DNA from 3 places in the Pseudomonas sp. B414 genome. Region 3 is predicted to be linked to each of the others. Evidence: predicted binding sites of a transcription regulator. Region 3 holds the regulator's gene; each other region holds the start of a gene.
The links. The regulator sigma-54, encoded in region 3, starts transcription at its own class of promoters, with help from an activator protein. The targets are predictions, from matches to a motif close to ANTGGCATNNANNTTGCTNT.
Positions count from the first base shown of each region.

Region 1: the regulator sigma-54 is predicted to act here: its motif matches at 4,321-4,340, upstream of ACZRMH_RS12770 (flagellar basal body rod protein FlgF).
Region 2: the regulator sigma-54 is predicted to act here: its motif matches at 4,820-4,839, upstream of glnA (glutamate--ammonia ligase).

Region 1 is NZ_JBUZTQ010000012.1:95,226-102,655, forward strand. Features, by position in the region: gene ACZRMH_RS12750 (amino acid aminotransferase) at 1-956, opposite strand, end outside; gene ACZRMH_RS12755 (4a-hydroxytetrahydrobiopterin dehydratase) at 956-1,312, opposite strand; gene phhA (phenylalanine 4-monooxygenase) at 1,356-2,147, opposite strand; gene ACZRMH_RS12765 (sigma-54-dependent transcriptional regulator) at 2,521-4,086, shown strand; gene ACZRMH_RS12770 (flagellar basal body rod protein FlgF) at 4,395-5,135, shown strand; gene flgG (flagellar basal-body rod protein FlgG) at 5,181-5,966, shown strand; gene flgH (flagellar basal body L-ring protein FlgH) at 5,991-6,686, shown strand; gene ACZRMH_RS12785 (flagellar basal body P-ring protein FlgI) at 6,701-7,430, shown strand, end outside.
Region 2 is NZ_JBUZTQ010000004.1:97,480-104,909, reverse strand. Features, by position in the region: gene ntrC (nitrogen regulation protein NR(I)) at 1-1,249, opposite strand, end outside; gene glnL (nitrogen regulation protein NR(II)) at 1,246-2,331, opposite strand; gene ACZRMH_RS05105 (cupin domain-containing protein) at 2,720-3,139, opposite strand; gene glnA (glutamate--ammonia ligase) at 3,315-4,721, opposite strand; gene thiI (tRNA uracil 4-sulfurtransferase ThiI) at 5,055-6,509, shown strand; gene typA (translational GTPase TypA) at 6,650-7,430, shown strand, end outside.
Region 3 is NZ_JBUZTQ010000015.1:94,314-101,743, forward strand. Features, by position in the region: gene ACZRMH_RS14655 (ZIP family metal transporter) at 1-874, shown strand, start outside; gene ACZRMH_RS14660 (HPr family phosphocarrier protein) at 986-1,258, opposite strand; gene rapZ (RNase adapter RapZ) at 1,274-2,131, opposite strand; gene ptsN (PTS IIA-like nitrogen regulatory protein PtsN) at 2,134-2,598, opposite strand; gene hpf (ribosome hibernation-promoting factor, HPF/YfiA family) at 2,611-2,919, opposite strand; gene ACZRMH_RS14680 (RNA polymerase factor sigma-54) at 2,995-4,488, opposite strand; gene lptB (LPS export ABC transporter ATP-binding protein) at 4,725-5,450, opposite strand; gene lptA (lipopolysaccharide transport periplasmic protein LptA) at 5,450-5,995, opposite strand; gene lptC (LPS export ABC transporter periplasmic protein LptC) at 5,982-6,554, opposite strand; gene ACZRMH_RS14700 (KdsC family phosphatase) at 6,563-7,087, opposite strand; gene ACZRMH_RS14705 (KpsF/GutQ family sugar-phosphate isomerase) at 7,087-7,430, opposite strand, start outside.

The DNA of each region.
Region 1 (7,430 bases), on a different contig from region 3:
GCGATACGGCTGCGCATGGCTTCCACTTCGCTGATCCACAGGTTTTTCAACTGTGCATCACCGAGGATGGTAGCCACCACGGCGGCGCCATGATCCGGCGGGTTGGACCACAGGTTGCGGGCCAGATAGGCCAGCTGGCTGCGGATATCCGTCAGTTTTTCGGCATCGTTGGCGCATACGATCAAGGCGCCGACCCGTTCGCGATACAGGCCGAAGTTCTTCGAGCACGAACTGGTGATCAGCAACTCAGGCAGTTCGCGGGCGAACAGGCGAGTTGACCAGGCATCTTCCTGCAATCCATCGCCAAAGCCCTGGTAGGCAAAGTCGATTAGCGGCAGTAATTCGCGACGGCGTACTACGTCCAGTACCTGCAGCCAGTCCGCCTGGGACAGGTCGAAACCGGTCGGGTTGTGACAGCAGGCGTGCAGCAACACCACGTCGCCCTTTGGCGCGTGCTCCAGCGCTTCGAGCATGGCTGCGACATTGAGCTTGTTATCGCTGCCCACGTAGGGGTAGTGACTGATCTTCTGCCCGGCTGCGGCAAAGATGGTTTCGTGGATCGGCCAGGTCGGATCGCTCAGCCAGATGCCACGGCCCGGCAGGCATTGCGCGATAAAATCGGCGCTCAGACGCAGGGCGCCAGTGCCGCCCGGGGTCTGGGTGGCGCCTGCACGTTTGCCCGCCAGCAGCGGCGAATCTTCGCCCAGCACCAGCTCGCTGATCAATTGCCCGAAACGGCTGTCGCCATGGCCGCCGATATAGGTTTTGGTCTGCTGCTGGTCCACCAGGCGTTGTTCGGCCTGTTTGACCGATTGCAGGATCGGCGTCAGGCCATTGGCGTCTTTATAGACGCCCACGCCCAGGTCGAACTTATCCGGGTTAGTGTCCTGTTGATAGGCGTCCATCAAACCGAGAATCGGGTCGCCCGGTACCCGACCAATGTCGGCAAAGTGCATTACTTGCGACCTTCGGCAGTTTTGGCCACTTCGTCAGTGCGCGCAGCCATGATGAAGTCGTTGCGGTGCAGGCCTTTGATCGAGTGGCTCCACCAGGTCACGGTGACCGAGCCCCATTCGGTCAGCAGGCCCGGGTGATGGCCTTCGGCTTCAGCGATTTCGCCCACGGCATTGGTAAAAGCCAATGCGAATTTGAAGTTCTTGAACAGAAAGACCTTTTCCAGCTGCATGATGCCGTCGCGAACTTCGATGTTCCAGTCAGGGATCTGCTTGATCAGCATCGGCAGTTCTTCGTCGCTGACTTGTGGGGCATCGGCGCGGCAGGCTTCGCAGTGGGCTTGGTTCAGTGCGTTCATGGTGTATTCCTGAATTCGGTTTTTATTGAGGTGTAAAAGACGTTTAGGCAGCTTTTGGCTTTGGCGCGAACTTGGGTGCATGCAGCCCCATGGTCATGCCTTTTTCGACCATGACCATAATGTCTTCGTGGGCCAGGTCAAACAGCCGCTTCAAGTCCGGCAGGACAAAATACAGCGGCTGCAAGATATCGATGCGATACGGCGTGCGCATGGCTTCCAGCGGATCGAAGACCTGATGTTCCGGTTCTGCGGACAGGCTGTAAACCGTTTCTTTAGGCGATGACAGAATCCCGCCACCATAGATGCGCTTGCCTTCGGGGGTGTCGACCAGGCCGAACTCGATAGTCATCCAGTACAGACGGGCCAGGTACACCCGTTGTTCCTTGCTCGCTTGCAGCCCCAGTTTGCCGTAGGTGTGGGTGAACTCGGCAAACCACGGGTTGGTCAGCAGCGGGCAGTGGCCGAAGATCTCGTGGAAGATGTCGGGCTCTTGCAGGTAGTCCAGCTCTTCTGGGGTGCGAATAAAGGTCGCTACCGGGAACTGCTTGTTGGCGAGCAATTCGAAGAAAGTCTGGAAGGGGATCAGTGCGGGCACCCGGGCAACTTGCCAGCCAGTGGTGGCACCGAGTACCTGGTTGATTTCGCTCAATTGCGGGATGCGGTCGTGGGGCAGGCCGAGTTTTTCGATGCCTTGCATATATTCAGGGCAGGCACGGCCTTCGAGCAGTTTCAGCTGACGGGTAATCAGTGTGTTCCACACCCCGTGTTCGGCAGGTGTGTAGTCGATAAAGCCATTGGCATCAGGCTCACGGGCGACGTATTTCGTGTGCTTCATGGGGCTCTCCGCAAGAAAATCGTTTTTATTATTCGGTGTTGTTGCGATGTCTTAGTGATACCCCAAGTGATTGCGTCGTGCAGCTAGCCTAAAGCCGGTAATGCTGGGATGATGGGCCTTATTCGTAAAGTATTCGTTACGGACTGAAGAATGGGTTGTCATTCTTGAGCATGCGACAGTGAAACTGTCACAAAATCGTGACGATGAAATGCCCCTAAGGGCAAAAAACAATTCCCTTTGTGATCAGGTGTGGGAGCGGGCTTGCTCGCGATGGCATCAGCACGGTGTGTCAGACAAATCGCGCCGTCTGCATCGCGAGCAAGCCCGCTCCCACATTTAGATCTCCATTGTCAGTTATTCCCGAGCCCTGCCCATGCGTATCAAAGTCCACTGCCAAAACCGGATTGGCATTCTTCGCGACATTCTCAACCTGCTGGTTGCCTATGGCATCAACGTCAAGCGCGGTGAGGTGGGGGGCGACCAGGGCAATGCGATCTATCTGTATTGCCCGAATCTGATCAATCTGCAGTTCCAGGCCCTGCGGCCGAAGTTTGAAACCATTGCCGGAGTATTCGGGGTCAAGCGTGTCGGCCTTATGCCCAGCGAGCGTCGGCATATGGAACTCAACGCTTTGCTCGGCGCGCTGGAGTTTCCGGTGCTGTCCATTGATATGGGCGGCTGCATCGTCGCTGCCAACCGCGCAGCCGCGCAGTTGCTCGGGGTGCGGGTAGATGAGGTGCCGGGGATTTCCCTGTCCCGTTATGCCGAAGACTTCGACCTGCCTGAATTGGTGCGGGCCAACAAATCGCGGATCAACGGCCTGCGGGTCAAGATCAAGGGGTTGGTGTACCTGGCTGATATCGCGCCGCTGCAACTGGAGCACGACGAAAGCGAGGCGATGGCGGGTGCCGTGCTGACCCTGCACCGTGCCGACCGCGTGGGCGAGCAGATCTACAATGTGCGCAAGCAGGAGCTGCGCGGTTTTGACAGCATCTTCCAAAGCTCAAAAGTCATGGCCGCTGTAGTGCGCGAAGCCCGGCGTATGGCGCCGCTGGATGCGCCGCTATTGATAGAAGGCGAAACCGGCACCGGCAAGGAATTGCTGGCCCGGGCTTGTCACCTGGCCAGCCCGCGCGGGCAATCGCCACTGATGGCGCTCAATTGCGCAGGCTTGCCCGAGTCGATGGCCGAAACCGAATTGTTCGGCTACGGCCCCGGTGCTTTTGAAGGGGCACGGGCCGAGGGCAAGTTGGGTCTGCTGGAACTGACGGCGGGCGGTACGTTGTTTCTCGATGGTGTGGGCGAAATGAGCCCGCGCTTGCAGGTCAAATTGCTGCGCTTTTTGCAGGACGGTTGCTTTCGCCGGGTCGGCAGTGATGAAGAGGTGTATCTGGATGTGCGGGTGATGTGCGCCACTCAGGTCGACTTGTCCGAGCTGTGCGCCCGGGGCGAGTTCCGCCAGGATCTCTATCACCGGCTTAACGTGTTGTCGCTGCATATTCCACCGCTGCGCGACTGCCTGGACGGGCTGGAGCCACTGGTCGAGCATTTTCTCGACCAGGCCAGCCGGCAAATCGGCTGCGCGCTGCCGCGCCTGGCACCTGCGGCCATGGATCGCCTGAGCCACTACCATTGGCCGGGCAATGTGCGGCAGTTGGAGAACGTGCTGTTTCAGGCGGTGTCGCTGTGTGATGGCGGGGTGGTCAAGGCCGAGCATATTCGTTTGCCGGATTATGGCGTGCGTCAGCCACTGGGTGAGTTTTCGCTGGACGGTGGGCTGGAGCAGATTGTCGGGCGTTTCGAAAAGGCGGTGCTGGAGCAGCTTTATTCCGAGCATCCCAGCAGCCGATTGCTGGGCAAGCGCTTGGGGGTTTCCCACACCACCATCGCCAACAAGCTGCGTGAGCACGACATTATCAAGCCGGGCAAGGAAACCTGAGCCTTTAAACATTTACTGGTGGGAGCGAGCCTGCTCGCGATGGTATCGCCGCGGTGTGCCAGACAAATCGGGTCGCCGGCATCGCGAGCAAGCCCGCTCCCACAGGTGTTGCGTCGTCTGGCAGGCCATTGCTTGCCGCTACCGGCATAACCCCGCCGTCTAACCCCGTCTCTCAGCACCTCTCCAACTTCCCGCAAGCCCAGTCAAACCGGCCTTTACCACCGTCAAAAAATAGTTGGTGCGCAAATTGCTTTAGCCACTGCAGTACAGCGGTGGGCGGCAAGCGTCCGTCAGACAGAGGAAAGACTGTGGACAAGTACCTTTATGTGGCAATGACCGGCGCCAGTCAGAACGCTCTGGCGCAAAAGGCCCATGCCAACAATCTGGCGAACATCTCGACCAACGGTTTTCAGCGCGACCTGGAGCAGGCGCGTTCGATGCCGGTGTTTGGCGACAGCTTTGCGGCGCGGGCCTTTGCCATGAGCGAGCGCCCGGCGACCGATTTCAGCCCCGGTGCCATGGTCGAGACCGGTCGTGATCTGGACGTGGCGGTGTCCGGCGATGGCTGGCTGGCCGTGCAGGCCCCCGATGGCAGTGAAGCCTATGTGCGCACCGTCAGCATGAATGTCGACGCCCTGGGCATCCTGCGCGCCGGCAACGGCATGCCGATCATGGGCAATGGCGGGCCGATTGCAGTGCCCCCCCAGCAGCAGATCGAAGTCGGCGAAGACGGCACCATCAGCATCCGCGCCCAGGGCGAAGGCCCGCGGGTGATGGCGCAAGTGGACCGGATCAAGCTGGTGCAGCCGGACCTGAAAACCATGAGCAAGGGCCTCGACGGCCTGATCCACACCAATGACGGTCAGCCCGCTGCGGCGGATGCCAATGTGCGGGTGACCTCGGGGTTTCTGGAGGCGAGCAACGTCAATGCGGTCGATGAAATGACCTCGGTGCTGGCGCTTTCCAAGCAGTTCGAACTGCATATCAAAATGATGAATACCGCCAAAGAAGACGATCAGGCCATGACTCGCGTCCTGTCCATCAGCTAATTATTTGAACGCAGCGCCGAGAAACCGGCGCGCGAGGAGAGCAGCATGCTTCCGGCACTATGGGTTGCAAAAACAGGTCTGGCTGCACAAGACACCAACCTGACCACCATTTCCAACAACCTGGCCAACGTGTCGACCACGGGCTTCAAACGTGATCGCGCCGAGTTCCAGGACTTGCTCTACCAGATCAAACGCCAGCCCGGTGCCCAGTCGACCCAGGACAGCGAGCTGCCCTCGGGCCTGCAACTGGGTACCGGCGTGCGTATCGTCGGCACGCAAAAGAACTTCGCCGCCGGTAGCCTGCAAACCACCGAGCAGCCGCTGGATATGGCCATCAATGGCCGTGGCTTTTTCCAGATCATGCAGCCAGACGGGACTACGGCCTACACCCGTGACGGTACCTTTCACCTGGACTCCAACGGCCAGATCGTCACCGCCAGCGGCTTTGCCCTGGAACCGGCGATTGTGGTGCCTGCCGATGCGCAGACTTTCACCGTAGGCCAGGACGGTACCGTGTCGGTGACCATTGCTGGCACTGCGGCTGCGCAAGTGATCGGCAACGTGCAAACCGCCGACTTTATCAACCCCGCCGGTCTGCAGTCCCAGGGCGGTAACCTGTTCCTCGAAACCGCCTCCAGCGGCGCACCGCAAATCGGTACTCCGGGCCTCAACGGCTTTGGCCTGACCATGCAAAGCATGCTGGAAACCTCCAACGTCAGCACCGTGGAAGAAATGGTCAATATGATCACCACGCAGCGCGCCTACGAGATGAACTCCAAAGTCATCTCCACCGCTGACCAGATGCTGTCGTTTGTGACGCAAAACCTGTAATTACGTGAAATAGCGGGAGAGCTCATGAAGCGCTTGTTTTCTGTTCTGGCACTAGGCGCCATTACCTTTGTGGCCGGTTGCGTCAGTCCGCCGCCGCGGGCCAACGATCCGTACTACGCACCTGTGCTGCCGCGTACGCCGCTGCCGGCTGCGGCCAACAACGGCTCGATTTACCAGGCCGGTTTCGAGCAGAACCTGTACAGCGACCGCAAGGCGTACCGTGTCGGTGACATCATCACCATCACCCTGAACGAGCGGACCCAGGCGAGCAAAAATGCCAACTCGGCCATCGGCAAGAACAGCAACACCAGCATCGGCCTGACCTCGTTGTTCGGCAGCGGCCTGACCACCAATAACCCGTTGGGCAGTGGCGACCTGAGCCTGAATGCCGGTTACAGCGGCAGCCGTGCCACCAAGGGCGATAGCAAGGCCGGGCAGGGCAACAGCCTGACCGGTTCGATCACCGTGACCGTGGCCGATGTGCTGCCCAACGGCATCATCGCCGTGCGCGGCGAGAAGTGGATGACCCTCAACACCGGCGACGAACTGGTGCGCATTGCCGGCCTGGTCCGTGCCGATGACATCGCCACCGACAACACCGTGTCGTCGACCCGCGTCGCCGATGCGCGCATTACCTATTCGGGCACCGGTTCATTTGCCGATGCGAGCCAGCCGGGCTGGTTTGACCGCTTCTTCCTTAGCCCGCTGTTTCCTTTTTAGTGATGACTTTCGCCATGCCCAACCTCAAGCATCTGCTGGCAGCCGTGTTGCTGTTGTCGACCTCCCTGGGCGCCCACGCCGAGCGGTTGAAAGACATCGCCAGCATTTCCGGCGTGCGCTCCAACCAATTGATTGGTTATGGCCTGGTTGTCGGGTTGAATGGTACGGGCGACCAGACCACGCAAACCCCATTTACCCTGCAGACCTTCAACAACATGCTGTCGCAGTTCGGTATCAAGGTGCCGCCAGGGTCGGGCAATGTGCAGCTTAAAAACGTCGCGGCGGTGTCGATCAGTGCCGATTTGCCAGCGTTTGCCAAGCCGGGGCAGGTGATCGATATCACCGTTTCCTCCATTGGTAACTCCAAAAGCCTGCGCGGCGGTACGCTGCTGCTGACACCGCTCAAGGGCATCGACGGCAATGTCTATGCGGTGGCCCAGGGCAATCTGGTGGTGGGCGGCTTTGATGCCGAAGGCCGTGACGGCTCGAAAATCACCGTCAACGTTCCCTCGGCCGGGCGCATCCCCGGTGGTGCCTCGGTCGAGCGTGCCGTGCCCAGTGGGTTTAACCAGGGCAACAGCCTGACCCTGAACCTCAATCGTTCGGACTTCACCACAGCCAAGCGCATTGTCGACAAGATCAACGACCTGCTCGGTCCCGGCGTGGCCCAGGCCATCGACGGCGGCTCGGTGCGGGTGACCGCGCCGCTGGACCCAAGCCAGCGCGTCGATTACCTGTCGATCC
Region 2 (7,430 bases), on a different contig from region 3:
TGGACTGGCCACGGCCCAGCGCCTGATCAGCCCACTGGCGCAGCGCCTGCTCCCAGTTGGTCACCGGCGAGCTGTCTTGCTGCAGGTTCAGCAGTTCGGGCGGCAAGTCGCTGATATGCACTTCGCGCCCCGATGCCATGACCGTAATCCAGCGGCAGGTGTTTTCAAGCTGGCGCACGTTGCCTGGCCACGGCAGGTTTTTCAGGTACTGCTCGGTCTCGGCTTTCAGCAGCTTGGGCTCCACTGACAGCTCTTGTGCCGCGCTGCTGAGGAAATGCCGGGCCAGGGTCGGGATATCTTCGCGACGATCCGACAGGCGCGGGATATGGATGCGAATCACGTTCAGGCGGTGGAACAAGTCTTCGCGAAACTTGCCGGCCTGTACCAGGGTTTCAAGGTTCTGGTGGGTCGCCGCGATGATGCGCACATCGACCTTGACTGGCGTGTGCCCACCAACCCGGTAGAACTCGCCGTCGGCCAGCACTCGCAGCAGGCGGGTTTGGGTGTCGGCCGGCATATCGCCAATTTCATCCAGAAACAGCGTGCCGCCATCGGCCTGTTCAAAACGGCCCCGACGCAGGTTCGCAGCCCCGGTGAAGGCGCCTTTTTCATGGCCGAACAGCTCGGATTCCATCAGGTCCTTGGGGATCGCTGCCATGTTCAACGCGATAAACGGCGACGCCGCCCGCGGGCTGTGGCGGTGCAGGGCGTGGGCCACCAACTCTTTGCCCGTACCCGACTCGCCGTTGATCAGCACTGTGATATTGGAATGGCTAAGGCGACCAATGGCGCGGAACACCTCCTGCATCGCCGGCGCTTCGCCGATGATTTCCGGGGTGGGGGCCAATGCAGGGGCCACGGCCAGGCCTTGCTGCTCCTGGGCGTGCTGGTTGGCACGCTTGACCAGGGACACGGCTTCATCCACGTCAAACGGCTTGGGCAGGTACTCGAAGGCACCGCCCTGATAGGAAGCCACTGCACTGTCCAGGTCGGAATGCGCGGTCATGATGATCACGGGCAGGCGCGGGTGTTGTTCGCGAATCTTGGCCAGCAGGTCCAGGCCGCTGGAGCCGGGCATGCGGATGTCGGAAATGATCACGTCAGGCTGCTGGCGAGCCAGGCGGCTCATCACCCCATCGGCGCTGTCGAAACTTTGTGTGGTCATGCCTTCCTGTTGCAAGGCTTTTTCCAGGACCCAGCGGATAGAACGGTCGTCGTCGACGATCCACACGGTTTCACTTCGGCTCATGTCGATGCGGCTCCTTGTTCCAGTGGTAGAAAGATCGAGAAGAGTGTGTGGCCGGGGTGGCTTTCACACTCGATCAACCCCTGGTGCTGGCTAATGATGTTCTGCGTGATGGACAGGCCCAGCCCGGTGCCGTCAGGGCGGCCGCTGACCATCGGGAAAAACAGGGTGTCTTGCAACTCGGCCGGAATGCCCGGCCCATTGTCGATAATTTCGATTTTGGTGACCAACCGATGGCGCACATGGCCAATGGTGAACTGGCGCATGGCGCGGGTGCGCAGGCTGATGCGGCCCAGGCGCAGCTCGTTCTGGCTGCCGATGGCCTGCATCGCGTTACGCACGATATTGAGTACCGCCTGGATCATCTGCTCGCGGTCGATCAACAGGTCGGGCAGGCTCGGGTCATAGTCGCGCACCAAAGTGATGCTGCCCTGGGTTTCGGCCTCGACCAGATTGCACACACGCTCCAGCACTTCGTGGATATTGGTCATTGCCAGTGATGGCAGCTTGTTGGAACCCAGCATGCGGTCGACCAGGTTACGCAGACGGTCGGCCTCTTCAATGATGACGTTGGTGTAGTCGCGCAGGTTTTCGTCAGGTAACTGACGGGCCAGCAGTTGTGCTGCGCCGCGAATGCCGCCCAAGGGGTTCTTGATTTCGTGGGCCAGGCCGCGCACCAGCATCTTGCTGGTTTCCTGCTTGGACAGCTGGGCTTCTTCCTTGGTGATGCGCAGCAGGCGGTCGCGGGGGTGTACTTCAAGCAGCAGCAGGGTGCCACCGTTGCTCAGGATGGGGGTTACGGCGTAGTCCACCGTCAGGCTCTGGCCCGTCAGTGAGGTCAGCATGGCTTCGCGCTTGGTGAACGGGTGCGCTTGCTCAACCGCCTGGCGCAGCGAATGCAGCGCTTCGGTGGATTCGGTAAACAGTTCGCTGATGAACTGCCCGTGACTGCGTTGACCACTGATTGCCAACAGCATCTCTGCCGCCGGGTTCATGTACTCAAGGCGTAAATCGGCATTGAGCAGCAGCGTGGCGGTGGTCAGGTTGTCGAGTAACAGTCGGTGCAGGGCGTCACTGATGGTCATGGGCCGATCCCGGATTGCGTGCGCGGGTGAGGCGCTGGTGCAAGGAAAATGCAAAAACCAAACCAAGGCTCCGAAAAGAAGCGCGAATTGCCTGAAATAGGGACTTCGGGCCCGATCAGATGGCTCTCTTGATGCGCTGGTGTGTCGTTTTGAACCAAATTGGGCTGGCGTGCGTACATTTGATGAGTTGTTGCACCAATATAGTGCAATTAAGCTGAATAGGTTCAGCCCCCCCAATATTTTGGCTTTGCGCCAGTACTGTTTACTTAAGTGAGGGGAGCCACTGTGGGGGGGCGAGCCTGCTTGCGAAGGCCTCAGAGAATCGTTAGTAGCCTTCGCGAGCAGGCTCGCTGGGGCATGCTCCAGGCGGGAGATACCTGCAAGGAGCTTACTTGGACAGGGGCATACCTGTGCCACCGGCATAAAACACAATCAGCTCAACCGGCTCGTTACCGCTGGTACCGCGGTGGGCGGTGTTGACGACTTCGGGTAGCACCTGGCCTTTGCTGACGGTTATTTTTTTATCGCTGTCACGGATCTCCACCAATAGCTCGCCCGACAGCACGTAGGCCACATTGGGCATGGGGTGCTCATGCCAGTTGAGCGAGGTGTTGGCGGGAATGGTGATTTTGACAACGGTGATTTCAGGTTGACCGTGGGAGTAGCGGGCGTAAGGCGTGCCATCCCAGGTTTCACTGGTTTTGAGCAGTTGCTCGACCTCTACGCTGACCGGGTTGTTGCCGCATCCGAGCAGCGTGAAGCAGGCAAGCGACAGGAAAAAGGCTCTGAGGGTGTTTGTAAGGGGCATGGCAACGTCCGTTTTGAGAGATTGGCTCAAATTACAGATCGCGCTTTGGTGTGGCTGTCAGGTGGAGGTGAGAAGGTGAGCGGGCATTGCTGAAGGGGGTGTAAGACGTTGCGCATAAAAAAGCCTCCCGTAGGAGGCCTTTTCAAATCATGCCGCTAGCGCGGATGATTCTGGATCAGCAGCTGTAGTACAGCTCGTATTCCAGTGGGTGTACGAAGGTACGAACCTGGATTTCTTCTTCGCTTTTCAGGGCGATGTAAGCGTCGATAAAGTCGTCGCTGAAAACGCCGCCTTTGGTCAGGAACGCACGGCCCTTGTCCAGCTCTTCCAGGGCTTCTTTCAGGCTGCCGCAAACTTGTGGGATCTCTTTGGCCTCTTCAGGCGGCAGGTCATACAGGTTTTTGTCAGCTGCGTCGCCAGGGTGGATCTTGTTCTGGATGCCGTCCAGGCCAGCCATCATCAGTGCGGCGAAGCACAGGTATGGGTTGGCTGCCGGGTCCGGGAAGCGGGCTTCGATACGGCGAGCTTTAGGGCTGGACACGTAAGGAATACGGATCGAGGCGGAACGGTTGCGAGCCGAGTAGGCCAGCATTACCGGAGCTTCGAAGCCTGGCACCAGACGCTTGTAGGAGTTGGTAGCCGGGTTGGTGAAGCCGTTCAGAGCCTTACCGTGCTTGATGATACCGCCGATGAAGAACAGGGCGGTGTCGGACAGGCCGGCATAGCCTTCGCCTGCGAAGGTGTTCTTGCCATCCTTGGAGATGGACATGTGAACGTGCATACCCGAGCCGTTATCGCCGTACAGCGGTTTAGGCATGAAAGTAGCGGTACGGCCGTAGGCGTCTGCCACGTTGTGTACGCAGTACTTCAGGGTCTGAACTTCGTCAGCCTTTTTCACCAGGGTGTTGAACTGCACGCCGATTTCGTTCTGGCCGGCAGTTGCCACTTCGTGGTGGTGAACTTCGATAACCAGGCCCATTTCTTCCATGGCGTTGCACATGGAGGTACGGATTTCGTGGTCATGGTCGAATGGCGGAACAGGGAAATAGCCGCCTTTGACGCCTGGACGGTGGCCTTTGTTGCCGCCTTCCACGTCCTGGTCAGACATCCACGAACCTTGTTCGGAGTAGATCTTGAACATGGAGCCGGAGATATCGGACTTGAATTTAACCTGGTCGAAGATGAAGAACTCAGGCTCAGGACCGACGAACACGGTGTCGCCGATACCGGTGGACTTCAGGTATTCCTCGGCACGGGTAGCGATGGCGCGTGGGTCGCGGTCATAGCCTTGCATGGTCGAAGGTTCGATGATGTCGCACACCAGGATCAGCGTTGGCTGCTCGGTGAACGGGTCCAGAACGGCCGTGCTGTCGTCTGGCAGCAGGATCATGTCGGACGCTTCGATGCCTTTCCAGCCAGCAATGGAGGAGCCGTCGAACATTTTGCCGTCGGTGAAGAAGTTTTCATCCAGCGCATCACGGGCCGGCATGGTCACGTGGTGCTGAGTGCCTTTGGTATCAGTGAAGCGCAGATCAATCCACTTGACGTCATGATCTTTGATGAGTTGAACCGACTTCGACATAGTGTCCTCCGGGGTGGCTTAGGGCTTGGTAGTGGAGAGCCCTTAATAAGTGGTTGATGCCGGCGCGAATACTCTGCCAAGGCAACCTGCCTCACAAGGGAGCAAATTGCATGCCAGTGCCCCGATTAGGGCGTAATGCGCCAATCTCAAGCAGGTAAGCGGGGCAGACTACCGATTAGCGGCGTTTATCGCACCCTAATGAAGCGAAATCTGGCCTTTATGTTCCATTTTGGTGCGGCGAAAACCGTTTGTACGATAACTGGTTAAACCTTGAGCAATTTCCGCTATAATCCGCGCCCCCCTTTTTTGGCAGGCTGCTCGCGCGCTGTTTTCATGAAACTAATCGTTAAAGTCTTCCCAGAAATCACTATCAAGAGCCGTCCGGTTCGGATGCGTTTCGTCCGTCAATTGGCCAAAAACATCCGCACTGTGCTCCGCGATCTGGACCCGGCTGTGGTGGTGACGGGCGTGTGGGACAACATCGAGCTGCAAACGCGCGTAAGTGACCCTAAAGCCTTGAAAGAAATGACCGAACGCCTGAGCTGCATGCCGGGCATCGCGCATTTCCTGCAGGTTGACGAGTACCCGTTGGGCGACTTCGACGACATCGTTGAAAAGTGCAAACTGCACTTCGGCGATGCACTGGCGGGCAAGATCTTTTCTGTGCGTTGCAAACGCGCTGGCAAGCACCCGTTTACCTCGATGGAAGTCGAGAAATACGTTGGCAGCAAGCTGCGTCGTGAGTGCGGTGCGGCCGGAATCGAGCTGAAAAAGCCGGAAATCGAAGTTCGAATTGAAATTCGCGACCAACGGTTGTTTGTGATTCACAACCAGCACGACAGTATTGGTGGCTACCCGCTGGGTTCGCTTGAGCAGACCCTGGTGCTGATGTCCGGCGGGTTCGATTCCACCGTTGCGGCCTACCAGATCATGCGTCGCGGCCTGATGAGCCATTTCTGCTTCTTCAACCTGGGCGGACGTGCCCATGAACTGGGCGTGATGGAAGTCGCGCACTATATATGGAAGAAGTACGGCAGCTCGCAACGCGTGCTGTTTGTCAGCGTTCCGTTCGAAGAAGTTTTGGGCGAAATTCTCGGCAAAGTCGATAACAGTCATATGGGCGTCATTTTGAAGCGTATGATGTTGCGCGCTGCAACGCGTATTGCCGAACGCCTGGATATCGAAGTGCTGGTGACCGGTGAAGCGATTTCCCAGGTTTCGAGCCAGACACTGCCCAATTTGTCGCTGATTGATTCGGCTACTGACAAATTGGTGCTGCGCCCGCTGATCGCGAGCCACAAGCAGGACATCATTGATTTGGCGGAAGAAATCGGTACGGCCGATTTTGCCAAGCACATGCCTGAATATTGCGGGGTGATTTCGGTCAACCCCAAGACCCACGCCAAGCGCAACCGCGTGGAGTATGAAGAACAACAGTTTGATATGGCCGTGCTTGAGCGAGCGCTTGAGCGGGCCAAACTGGTGCCGATTGATCGGGTAATCGATGAATTGGGCCAGGACTTGCAAGTCGAAGAAGTCAGCGAAGTGCTGGCGGGCCAGATCGTGATCGACATCCGTCACCCGGATGCTCAGGAAGATCAACCGCTGGAACTGGCTGGCATCGAAGTACAAGCGTTGCCGTTCTATGCACTGAACAGCCGCTTCAAGGAACTGGATGACACCCGTCAGTACCTGTTGTATTGCGACAAAGGCGTGATGAGTCGCCTGCATGCTCACCATTTGCTCAGTGAGGGACATGCCAATGTGCGCGTTTATCGACCGAGCTAAGAGCCCGGGGCTGTATGCCTGTGGCCTGCGTCACCGGCCCCCCGACGCCGCCGTCAAGCTGTAACGGCTTGCACGGACTCTACTGTTAATCGCTGCCTGGACTCAGTCAGCACACCGAATCCTCTGATCGAGATACACAAGTGATCGAAAATCTACGTAACATCGCCATCATTGCTCACGTTGACCACGGTAAAACCACCCTGGTAGACAAACTCTTGCGTCAATCCGGCACCCTGGAGCGCAACGAGCTTAACGACGAACGCGTAATGGACTCCAACGACCAGGAGAAAGAGCGCGGTATTACCATTCTGGCGAAAAACACCGCCATCAACTGGAACGGCTACCACATCAACATCGTGGATACCCCGGGCCACGCCGACTTCGGCGGCGAAGTTGAACGCGTAATGTCGATGGTTGACTCCGTTCTGCTGCTGGTTGACGCTCAAGACGGCCCTATGCCGCAAACCCGTTTTGTGACCAAGAAGGCTTTCGAAGCCGGCCTGCGTCCAATCGTGGTAATCAACAAGGTTGACCGTCCGGGCGCACGTCCGGACTGGGTTCTGGACCAGATCTTCGACCTGTTCGACAACCTGGGTGCTACCGAAGAACAGCTGGACTTCAAAGTGGTTTACGCCTCGGCCCTGAACGGTATTGCTGGTCTTGACCACACCGAAATGGCTGAAGACATGACCCCGCTGTACCAGTCGATCGTCGACAACGTACCAGCACCACAAGTTGACCGTGATGGTCCGTTCCAGATGCAAATCTCGGCACTGGACTACAACAGCTTCCTGGGCATTATCGGCGTTGGCCGTATCGCCCGTGGTCGCGTCAAGCCGAACACCCCGGTTGTTGCCATCGACGCTGACGGCAAGCGCCGCAACGGTCGTATCCTGAAGCTGATGGGTCACCACGGTCTGC
Region 3 (7,430 bases):
GGTCGGTGGGGTACGAATGTTTCGCTATGCCCTCGGCACGCTCTTGCTGTTAGCGGGCATGGCCTTGCTGGTGGCCAAGGGTCTGGTCTGGCTGGATCTGGAGCCGAAGTTGCTGCGGGCGCTGCAGGGTGGTTCGCTCTGTGCGCTGGGGACTGCATTGGGTGCGGTGCCGGTGCTGGTGATTCGCAAGATGCCGATGGCGGTCAGTGATACCTTGCTTGGCTTTGGTGCCGGGGTAATGCTGGCAGCTACGGCTTTTTCGTTGATCGTGCCGGGCATTGCTGCCGCCCAAAGCCTGGGTTTGTCACCCTGGGCTTCCAGCGGGCTGGTCAGCGCAGGTATTTTGCTGGGCGCATTCTGCCTGTTTCTGGTGGATCGCAAGGTCTCGGGTGCAGGGCCGGAGGTTTTTGTCGGCCGCCCCGGTGAGCCGGTCATTGCTCCGCGCATCTGGTTGTTTGTGATTGCGATAGTGGCGCATAACATTCCCGAGGGCATGGCGGTAGGGGTGTCGGCAGGTGGCGGCATGCCTGATGCCGATAGCCTGGCCATGGGCATTGCCTTGCAGGATGTGCCGGAAGGTCTGGTGATTGCTCTGGTGCTGGCTGGGGCGGGGATGTCGCGGGTCAAGGCGTTCCTGATTGGTGCGGCTTCAGGTTTGGTTGAGCCGGTGTTTGCTGTGCTCTGCGCCTGGCTGGTGAATCTGGCTGAGGTGTTGTTGCCGTTGGGGCTGGCATTGGCCGCAGGGGCGATGCTGCTGGTGGTGACCCAGGAAGTGATACCGGAGTCCCGGCGCAATGGTCACGAGAAACTGGCGAGCCTGGGCTTGTGTGTCGGCTTTTGCCTGATGATGGTGATGGATACGGCGCTGGGGTAAAAACTACTGTGGGAGCGGGCTTGCTCGCGATAGCATCACCTCGATCAATCAGATAGACCGAGGCGCCTGAATCGCGAGCAAGCCCGCTCCCACAGGATCGGTGTTGCTGCTTTATTCGCCTTCATCAAAGAAGTTGTTGATGAGCTTGGCCAGCGCATCCAGCGCTTCCTGCTCTTGCTCACCCTCGGTCTTTAGGTGGATGGTGGTGCCCTTGCCAGCTGCAAGCATCATCATGGCCATGATACTTTTGCCATCGACCATGGACTCAGGTGTGCGACCTGCCCGGACCTGACACGGAAACTGCCCTGCGACACCGACGAACTTTGCTGACGCCCGGGCGTGCAGGCCCAGTTTGTTGATGATTTCAATTTCCAGTGCAGGCATCGCGGGGTAGATCCTTCAAGTTAGGTCGCGGTGGCGAACCTGGACGTTCTTCAGAGTTTCTTGCAGGCATTTGCCCAGGCGTTCAGTCAGGTACACCGAGCGGTGATGCCCGCCTGTGCAGCCAATACCAATGGTCACATAGGCACGGTTGCTGGCAGCAAAGCGCGGCAGCCACTTAAGCAGGTAGCTGGAGATGTCCTGAAACATCTCCTCTACATCTGGTTGTGCGGCCAGATACTCCGCCACCGGCTGGTCCAGCCCGGATTGCTCACGCAACTCGGGCTTCCAGTAGGGGTTGGGCAGGCAGCGCACGTCAAACACCAAATCGGCATCTACCGGCATCCCGCGCTTGAAGCCAAACGACTCGACCAAAAAGGCGGTGCCGGGCTCAGGCTTGTTCAGCAGGCGCAACTTGATGGTGTCACGTAGCTGATACAGGTTCAGATTGGTGGTGTTGATGGTCAGGTCAGCGAGGTCAACGATTGGCCCAAGCAACTGGGTTTCATCGCGAATGGCTTCGGCCAGCGAGCGGCTTGCGCTGCTGAGCGGGTGGCGCCTGCGTGTTTCCGAGAAGCGCTTGAGCAGGGTCTCCTCGTCGGCATCCAGGTACAGGACATCGCACTGGATATGACGGCTGCGAACCTCTTCAAGCAACTGCGGGAAGCGCGACAGATGGCTTGGCAGGTTGCGTGCATCGATCGACACGGCTACCAGCGGTTGCGCCAATTCAGTATGAATCAGCGCCCGCTCGGCCAGTTCAGGCAGCAAACCGGCAGGCAGGTTGTCGATGCAATAGAAACCGTTGTCTTCAAGAACGGCGAGGGCAGTGCTTTTACCGGAGCCGGAGCGTCCGCTGACTATGACTAAGCGCATGATTAATGACCGTTCTGTACGTCCAGAACAACCTGATACAACGCTTCGTTGCTGGGTGCATTACGCAGTCTTTCGCGTACGTCTTTACGATCGAGCATGCTGGCGATCTGCCGGAGCAGTTCCAGATGTGCATCGGTTGCCGCTTCTGGCACCAGCAAAACGAACAGCAGGTCGACCGGCGCGCCATCGATGGCGTCGAAATCTATGGGAGCATCGAGGTGCAGCAAGGCGCTGACAGGCGACTCGCAGCCCTTGAGGCGGCAATGGGGTATGGCGATGCCGTTGCCAAAACCGGTGGATCCCAGTTTTTCACGGGCAATCAGGCTCTCGAATACATCCTGCATTTCCAGACCAGGCACTTCGCGGCTGATCAGGTTGGCAATGTGTTCGAGTGCGCGCTTTTTACTGCCGCCCGGCGCGTTCACCAAGGAACGGCCGGGGGTCAGGATACTTTCAAGTCGGATCATGGGTAGGGAGTATTAACGACCGGTTGCGCCCTGGAGCAGGCTTTGGGTCTTTTCCTTATGCTTTTTCAGTTGGCGATCAAGCTTGTCAGTGAGCAGATCAATGGCGGCATACATGTCGTCATGCTCGGCGTTGGCAACGACTTCTCCTCCATGGATGTGCAAGGTGGCCTCGATTTTCTGTTTCAGTTTTTCGACCGCCATCGTTACCTGTACGTTGGTAATCTTGTCGAAGTGACGCTCCAGTCGGTCGAGTTTTTCGCCGATGTATGCGCGTAGCGGTTCGGTGACTTCCAGTTGGTGTCCACTGATGTTGACTTGCATACAGTTTCTCCTTTGATGCCATTGCATAAAGCAGCAGGCCGAGCAGCCTGCCACTGAAACGCCGGGGTCCGTGGCTTACATCAAACGCTTGCGTTCGCTCGAAGGCGCTATCCCGAGGGATTCGCGGTACTTGGCGACGGTGCGACGGGCTACCTGAATACCTTGTGCCTCCAGTAAACCAGCGATCTTGCTGTCACTCAACGGCTTTTTCTGATTTTCCGCAGCAACCAGTTTTTTGATGATGGCGCGGATCGCGGTGGAGGAGCATTCACCGCCTTCAGAGGTGCTGACGTGGCTGGAGAAAAAGTACTTCAGCTCATAAATACCCCGTGGGGTATGCATGAATTTTTGCGTGGTCACCCGCGAGATGGTGGATTCGTGCATGCCCACCGCTTCGGCGATGTCGTGCAGCACCAGAGGCTTCATGGCCTCGTCGCCATACTCCAGAAACCCGCGCTGATGCTCGACGATCTGGGTCGCCACTTTCATCAGGGTTTCGTTGCGGCTTTGCAGGCTTTTGATAAACCAGCGGGCTTCTTGCAGCTGGTTGCGCATAAAGGTGTTGTCGGCGCTGGTGTCGGCGCGGCGCACAAAACCTGCGTACTGCGCGTTCACCCGCAGGCGCGGCACCGACTCCTGGTTGAGTTCTACCAGCCAGCGGTCATTGTCCTTGCGCACGATCACGTCAGGTACGACGTATTCGGCTTCGCTGGATTCGATCTGCGAGCCCGGGCGCGGATTGAGGCTTTGTACCAGTTCGATGACCTGGCGCAGTTCATCCTCTTTGAGCTTCATGCGACGCATAAGCTGGCTGTAGTCGCGTGCGCCCAGCAGGTCGATGTAGTCCGTGACCAGGCGCTTGGCTTCGTTCAGCCAGGGTGTCTTGGCTGACAGCTGACGCAATTGCAGCAGCAGGCACTCGCCCAGATTGCGTGCACCAATGCCCGAAGGCTCGAACTGCTGAATACGGTGCAGAACGGCTTCGATTTCATCGAGCTCGATATCCAGTTCCGGGTCGAACGCTTCGAGAATTTCTTCGAGGCTTTCGTCCAGGTAGCCCTGGTTGTTGATGCAATCAATCAGGGTTACGCCGATCAGGCGGTCGGTATCCGACATCGGCACCAGGTTCAATTGCCAGAGCAGGTGGCTTTGCAGGCTTTCACCGACAGAGGTGCGGGTGGTGAAGTCCCACTCGTCGTCATCGTTGCTTGGCAGGCTGCTGGCGCTGGTCTGGTAGACGTCTTCCCAGGCGGTGTCGACCGGCAATTCATTGGGGATGCGGTCGTTCCAGTCGCCTTCTTCCAGGTTGTCTACGGTTTGCGCGGACTCCTGATAGGTGGGTTCCTGAACGTCGGTATTGGGTTTTTGCTCAATGTTGTCGGCAAGAGGGTCTGCGTTGTCGAAGTCGTCGCCTTCTTCTTGGCGCTCGAGCATCGGGTTGGATTCCAGAGCTTCCTGGATTTCCTGTTGCAGATCGAGGGTCGACAATTGGAGCAGGCGGATGGCCTGTTGCAGCTGAGGTGTCATTGTCAGCTGCTGGCCCATTCTCAGGACTAGCGATGGTTTCATGGCAGGGGCTTAACACCTTATTCGCCGGCGCACATGGCGCCATCCACTACAGGGCGCGTGAGCGCCAAACATAAGCAAATTATATGCCTGAAACTGGTGCGTTTGCCTAGGGGGCGGTCTAAATTAGTTTAGTGGCCATGGCGTCAGTTTTGTGCGGCCTGTCGCGCGCCGGGCCAGTAAATAGCCGGTAGGCTTTTTGCTGGTCAGGCGCTTTGGTGTCCGGGAGTTGCCTTGCCTTACAGGCGGAACTCGTGACCCAGGTAAACTTCTCTCACCAACTTGTTGGCCAGAATCGTTTCAGCATCACCTTCGGCGATCAGTTGGCCGTCGTTGACGATATAGGCGGTTTCGCAGATATCGAGGGTTTCGCGCACATTGTGATCGGTGATCAGTACGCCAATGCCCTTGGCCTTGAGGTGGTGAATGATTTGCTTGATATCGCCGACCGAGATCGGGTCAACCCCGGCAAAGGGTTCGTCGAGCAGGATAAACTTGGGCGCGGTGGCCAGTGCGCGGGCAATTTCTACCCGGCGACGCTCACCACCCGACAGGCTCATGCCCAGGTTGTCGCGAATGTGGTTGATGTGGAATTCCTGCAGCAGGCTTTCCAGCTCTTTGCGCCGGCCTGCCTTGTCGAGTTCCTTGCGGGTTTCGAGGATCGCCATGATGTTGTCGGCGACCGACAACTTGCGAAAGATCGAGGCTTCCTGCGGCAAGTAACCGATACCGGCGCGTGCGCGACCGTGCATTGGTTCATGGCTGACGTCCAGATCGTCGATCAGGACGCGGCCCTGATCGGCATGCACCAGGCCGACGATCATGTAGAAACACGTGGTTTTACCCGCGCCGTTAGGGCCGAGCAGGCCCACGATTTGCCCGCTGTCGATCGACAGGCTGACATCACGCACGACCTGACGGCTCTTGTAGCTTTTGGCCAGATGCTGGGCTTTCAGAGTTGCCATTACTGGGCCTTCTGCTGGTCGGTTTTCTTCTTGGGCTGGATTACCATGTCAATGCGCGGGCGTGGCGCGGTGACATTGGCACCCGTGGCCCGGCCGGCGTTGGCGACTTGCTTGACCGTGTCGTAGACGATTTTCTCGCCTTCGGTGGTGTTGCCGTCGTTGATGACCTTGGCCTTGTCGATCAGCACGATGCGGTTTTGCGGCGCATGGTATTGAATGGTGACGGCATAAGCCTGGACCGGTTTAGGGTCGGTAGCTTTTTGCAATTGCTCGAAGTAAGCCAGGTTACCGACGGAAGTCACCACGTCGATTTCGCCCGCTGCGTTGCGAGTAATGGTCACAGTGTTGCCGGTGATTTTCATCGAGCCCTGGGTGATGATGACATCGCCCTTGTAGGTGGCAACGCCTTGCTTGTCATCCAGTTGCGCCTCGTTGGCCTGGATGCGGATAGGTTGTTCGTTGTCGTTCGGCAGAGCCCAGGCGCTCACGCTTCCCAGTGCTGCGCTCAAACTGAGCAATAAAGGGAGGGTTTTAACGAGACTCATACTGTCCTCTTACGTTGGACAGCAGGTCCATCCTGCCGTCTTTCAAATATGCTTTCATGCCCTTGCCAGTCGTTACGCCGCCAGCGCCGTCGATTCTAACGTCTCGCTCGGTCTGCGCATATTCCTTCTGCGGGAATACAGTCATGCGGGTACTGGTGATAATGGTGGTGCGTTTTTTCTCGTCGGTGCGCGCAATGCGCACCGAATCGATCAGCTCGACTTCGGTACCGTCCGGGTTGACTTCGCCGCGTTCGCTCTGCACGTGCCACGGGTAGACCGTGCCGCGATACAGGTTCATGTCGGGGTTGGTCAAAAGAGTGACCTCTGAAGCCTTCAAATGTTCAAGCTTGTCGGAGGTCAATTCGTACTGCAGCTTGCCGTCGGGTAAAAACTGCAGGCTGCGGGCATTGGTGGCGTAGTAGTCGATAGCGTGTTCATCAACAGCCAGGGTAGGGGTGTCGAGAAAACGCTCCGGTCTGATATTCCAGTAGCCAACAGCTGCAAACAGCGAAGCAATCACTGCGAACAGCACTATTTGGCGAATCTTTTTGCTCAGCATAGAAGGCTCTATAGGTAGGCGGCGTGGGCTGCGTCCAGGCTGCCCTGGGCACGCAGAATCAGCTCGCAGAATTCGCGGGCGGCACCTTCACCGCCACGTGCCTGGGTAACACCGTGGGCATGTTCGCGGACAAAGCTGGCGGCGTTGGCCACTGCCATGCCCAGCCCCACCCGGCGGATAACCGGCAGGTCAGGCAAGTCATCGCCAAGGTAGGCAACCTGCTCATAGCTTAGGTTGAGTTGGCCAAGAAGCTCGTCCAGTACCACCAATTTGTCTTCACGGCCCTGGTACAGGTACGGGATGCCCAGGTTTTGCGCGCGACGCTCGACTACCGGGGTTTTGCGACCGCTGATGATTGCCGTCTGCACTCCGGCGGCCATGAGCATTTTGATGCCCTGGCCGTCGAGGGTGTTGAAGGTCTTGAATTCGCTGCCATCTTCGAGGAAGTACAGGCGACCGTCGGTCAACACGCCGTCAACGTCAAAAATGGCCAGTTTGATGCCTTTGCCGCGCTTGAGAAGTTCCTGGGTCATTACATTACTCCTGCGCGTAGCAGATCGTGCATGTTCAAGGCGCCCACCGGGCGGTCTTGCTGGTCGACCACCACCAGCGCGCTGATTTTGTGGTCTTCCATGATTTTCAGGGCTTCTGCCGCCAGCATGTCCGCGCGGGCGGTCTTGCCGTGTGGGGTCATGACGGCATCGATGGTGGCATTGCGGATATCGATTTCGCGGTCCAGGGTGCGGCGCAAGTCGCCGTCAGTAAAGATCCCGGCCAGTCGACCGTCTTCTTCAATCACCACAGTCATGCCCAGGCCCTTGTGGGTCATTTCCATCAGGGCTTCCTTGAGCAAGGTACCGCGTACGACTTGCGGCA